Regions from separate parts of the Lysobacter rhizosphaerae genome, predicted to be linked through region 1. Evidence: predicted binding sites of a transcription regulator. Region 1 holds the regulator's gene; the other holds the start of a gene.

The links. Region 1 encodes sigma-54, which starts transcription at its own class of promoters, with help from an activator protein. Its sites were predicted from a motif close to TGGCACGNGCNTTGC; they were not measured.
Region 2: glnA (type I glutamate--ammonia ligase) is a predicted target of sigma-54. The motif match lies at 1,255-1,269, and genes of this name have one in related genera.

The regions. Positions count from the first base shown of each region.
Region 1 covers NZ_BAAGXO010000001.1:449,158-451,557, reverse strand. The annotation lists gene lptB (LPS export ABC transporter ATP-binding protein) at 1-601, shown strand, start outside; gene ACYVGE_RS02065 (RNA polymerase factor sigma-54) at 740-2,173, shown strand; gene hpf (ribosome hibernation-promoting factor, HPF/YfiA family) at 2,337-2,400, shown strand, end outside.
Region 2 covers NZ_BAAGXO010000007.1:818,563-820,962, reverse strand. The annotation lists gene glnA (type I glutamate--ammonia ligase) at 1-1,193, opposite strand, end outside; gene ACYVGE_RS12740 (undecaprenyl-diphosphate phosphatase) at 1,474-2,283, shown strand; gene ACYVGE_RS12735 (YbhB/YbcL family Raf kinase inhibitor-like protein) at 2,350-2,400, opposite strand, start outside.

The DNA.
Region 1 (2,400 bases):
GACCACGTGCTTCTACATGATCGTCGGCCTGGTGCCTGCTGATGCCGGGCAGATCGTGCTCGATGGCAAGGACATCACCGCCGATCCGATGTACGCCCGCGCCAAGCACGGTGTCGGTTACCTGCCGCAGGAACCATCGGTCTTCCGCAAGCTCAGTGTCGCCGACAACATCCGGCTCGTACTCGAACTGCGCGAGGACCTGGACAAGGCCGGCATCGAGAAGGAACTGGCCAACCTGATGGATGAACTCCAGATCGGCCACGTCGCGGACCAGATCGGCGCAAGCCTCTCCGGTGGCGAACGCCGCCGCGTCGAGATCGCGCGCGCGCTCGCCGCGAAGCCGCGGCTGATGCTGCTCGACGAACCTTTCGCCGGCGTCGATCCGATTTCCGTCGGCGAGATCCAGCGCATCGTCCGCCACCTCAAGAACCGCGGCATCGGCGTACTCATCACCGACCACAACGTCCGCGAGACACTTGGCATCTGCGACCGCGCGTACATCCTCAACGAGGGCGCCGTGCTTGCGCAGGGTTCGCCCGACGCGCTGCTGTCGAATCCCGACGTGCGCCGCGTCTATCTGGGTGACACTTTCCGGCTGTGATCCCGGTTCCGGAACAGTAGTCCTTCGCCATCGCGCTGAACGGGCGGCATCGACGCACCGCGCATCGCCGTGCATGATGACGTCGATCCCCCATGACGGACCGGCCGTCGGCCCCGCCAGAATCCGTTCACACTTCCTATGAAGCCCCGCCTACAGGCAACGCTGGGACAACAACTGGTGATGACGCCGCAACTGCGGCAGGCCATCCGCCTGTTGCAATTGTCCGCGGCCGAACTGGAAACCGAGATCGCCGAGGCGGTTGAAACCAATCCGTTGCTGGACTGGACCGAAACCAGCATCGCCGTCACCGATGGCGAAACCGCGCCAGACGGCACCACCGGCACCAAGAGCGACGAGGGCTACGAAACCGAAACCCTCGCGCCAGCCGAGGCCGACTGGGGACCGGGCGATGGCGAAACCTGGTACGAACGCACAGGCCCGGCCGACGCCGACGAAGATATTCCCGGCGCTGAACAGGTGGCCGAGGGCGAAACCCTGCAGGACCACCTGCTATGGCAACTTCACCTCAGCCCGCTTTCGCCGCGCGACCGCATCATTGCCGTCACCCTCATCGAGGCGATCGAAGACGACGGCTACCTGCGCGAGCCGCTGGAAAACATCGCCGACACACTGGGCGCCGATTTCCATCCGCAGCACGACGAAATCCTCACCGTGTTGCACCAGGTGCAGCGCTTCGATCCAGCCGGCGTCGGTGCGCGCACACTGGGCGAGTGCCTGCGCCTGCAGTTGTCCGTGCTGCCCGAGAACGCGCCCGGCAGGACACTGGCGCACACGCTCGCCAATGGTCCCCTCGAACGCCTGCCGAAGGTGGGAATGGCCGGCATCGCGGCCGAACTCAAGCTGGATATCGGCGAAGTCGAATCGGCGGTGCAACTGCTGCGCTCGCTCGATCCCAAGCCGGGGCTGCAGGTCGGCAGCATCAGCAATGACACCTACGTCGCACCCGACGTGGTGATCTGGCGCCAGCACGGCCTGTGGCGCGTGGCGCTGGCCGAAAGCATGCGTCCGCGCATCAGCATCCATCGCGGTTACGAGGGCATGATCCGCCACGCCAGCGCCGCGGATGCCCATTACCTGCGCGGCCATCTGCAGGAAGCACGCTGGCTCCTCAAGAGCCTGGAAGCGCGTGGCGAAACCCTGCTCAAGGTAATGCGTTGCCTCCTGCACCAGCAGGCAGCCTTCCTCGAGTTCGGCGACAGCGCGCTGCGGCCGCTGACGCTGCGTGAGGTCGCCGCCGAAATCGGCCTGCATGAGTCCACCGTTTCACGCGCCGTGGCCCGCAAGTACGCGCGCACGCCGCGCGGAACCATTCCGCTGCGCTCGTTCTTCGCCTCCGGGATCGACACCGGGACGGGCGGTGAAGCGTCCAGTACCGCCATTCAGGCCATGATTCGTCAATTGATCGATGCGGAGAACCCGCGCAAGCCGCTCTCGGACGCGCGCCTGGCCGAAACACTGAAGGCCACCGGCGTTCCCGTGGCCCGACGAACGGTCGCGAAGTACCGGGAAGCGATGAGCATCCCCTCTTCGCAGGATCGCGTGCGTATCTGAGACCCGCTGCGCGGGCTCCCGGAACCCTGCAGAACCGGCCGTAAGCGTGACCGCGTAACGGTTTTTTCCGACCTCTTTTCCCCCTCCATTACGTCGCATTGCCATTCGCGCAAAACAGGCGTTGAATGGGGTCACCGTAGCCAGTGACCATAAGGAGGTAACGATGCGTATCGAAACCCACGGCCAGCAGATTGAAGTCACCGGCGCGCTGCGAGACTACGTTGACA
Region 2 (2,400 bases), on a different contig from region 1:
TACAGGTCCTTGTCGCTCGGCGCGCCCGGATCGATCTGGTTCTTGATGCCGTCCAGGCCGGCCATCATCAGCGCGGCGAAGGTGAGGTAACCGGAGTTCATCGGATCGGGGAAGCGGATCTCGATGCGGCGCGCCTTCGGGTTGGACACGTACGGAATGCGGCACGACGCGGAGCGGTTGCGCGCCGAATAGGCCAGCATCACCGGTGCTTCGTAACCCGGCACCAGGCGCTTGTAGCTGTTGGTGGTCGAGTTGGCGAACGCGTTGATCGCGCGGGCGTGCTTGAAGATGCCGCCGATGTACCACAGCGCCATCTGCGACAGGCCGCCGTAGCCGTCGCCGGAGAACAGGTTCTGGCCGCCCTTGGCGAGCGACTGGTGCACGTGCATGCCACTGCCGTTGTCGCCGACCAGCGGCTTGGGCATGAAGGTCGCGGTCTTGCCGTTGCGGTGGGCGACGTTCTTGATGATGTACTTCATCGTCAGCAGTTCGTCGGCCTTCTGCACCAGGGTGTTGAACTTGGTGCCGATCTCGCACTGGCCGGCGTTGGCGACTTCGTGGTGGTGCACTTCGACTTCGATGCCGACCTGCTCCAGCGTCTTGCACATCTCGGCGCGGATGTCGTGCAGCGAGTCGAGCGGAGCGACCGGGAAGTAACCGCCCTTCACCATCGGCCTGTAGCCGGTGTTGCCGCCTTCGTATTCGCGGCCGGAGTTCCATGCTGCTTCTTCCGAGTCGACATGGAAGAAGGTGTGGCCCATGTCATTGGCGAAACGGACGCTGTCGAAGATGAAGAATTCCGGTTCCGGACCGAAGAACGCGGTGTCGGCGACGCCGCTCGACTTGAGGTAGGACTCGGCACGCTTGGCGATGCCGCGCGGATCGCGCGTGTAGGCCTGCATGGTGGCCGGGTCGAGGATGTCGCAGGTCAGGACCAGGGTCGGATCGGCGGTGAACGGATCCAGGAACGCCGTGGAGGCGTCGGGCAGCAGGACCATGTCCGATTCGTTGATGCCCTTCCAGCCGGAGATCGACGAACCGTCGAACATCTTGCCATCTTCGAACAGGCTGGCCTCGACGATCGACTTGGGGAAGGTCACGTGGTGCTGCACGCCGCGCATGTCGGTGAAGCGCAGGTCGACGAATTCGACCTTGTGGTCCTTGATGAGTTTTTCGACGTGTTCGAGGGACATGCTGGGCTCCGGGGCTGGGATCGTTGCGGTGGGCCAAGGCGGCCCGTCGACATCCTTCAAAGCAAGCCGCGTGCCAAGCTTTCGATCCGCGTAAGCATCTGATTTGCAATGGTTTCACCTCGACGCCGAGCACCGGCGTGCGCCAACTTGGGGCGGAATATCCGCAGTCGCACCTGATTGGTGCGATCACGCCCGTCGGCTATGCTTGCGCGCCCTCGCCGGGCCGGCCGTGCGCGCAACCTGGCACGACAACGCCCACTTCGACACCAGTCCATTGCCCATGTCCAACCTGTTCGCCGCCCTGCTGCTCGGGATCATCGAAGGCATCACCGAATTCCTGCCGATCTCCAGCACCGGTCACCTGCTGATCGCCGAGCGCTGGCTGGGGCACCGCAGCGACCTGTTCAACATCTCCATCCAGGCCGGCGCGATCCTCGCCGTGGTGGTGATCTACCGGCAGCGGCTGTGGGACCTGGCCACCGGCTTCTTCACCGAGCACGCAAGCCGCGACTACGCGGCCAAACTCGCCGTCGCCTTCGGGGTCACTGCGGTGCTCGGCCTGGCGGTGAAGAAGCTCGGCTTCCAGTTGCCCGAAACCGTCACGCCCGTCGCTTGGGCGCTGGTGATCGGCGCGGCGTGGATGGTCGCCGCCGAACACCTCGCCGCGCGTCGCGCGGCGGTGCTGGGCGAACGCGCGGCGATCACCTGGACGGTGGCGCTCCTGGTCGGACTGGCGCAGGTGGTGGCCGGCGTGTTTCCGGGCACCTCGCGCTCGGCCGCGACCATCTTCGTCGCCCTGCTGGCCGGTACCACCAGCCGTGCGGCGGCGACCGAATTCGCCTTCCTGGTCGGCATCCCGACCATGTTCGCCGCCACTGGCTACGAGCTGATGGAGGTGCTCGGCACGGGTGAAGCCGCGCACGAGGACTGGGCTGCGCTCGCGGTTGCCTTCGTCGCCTCGGCCATCACCGCCTTCGTCGCTGTGAAGTGGCTGCTGCATTACATCCAGAACCACCGCTTCACGGCGTTCGCGGTGTATCGCGTCGTCCTAGGCGTGGCGTTGCTGCTGCTGGTGCCGACGGGCCAGTAGTGCGTTCGAAAGAGTCGGAAGTGGAGCCCGCGCGCTGAACTGCGTCGCGGCCGGGCTGGTCCAGGGTCAGTCCTTGACCGCGGGATTGAGCGAATAGGTGCCGTAGATCGCGGCTTC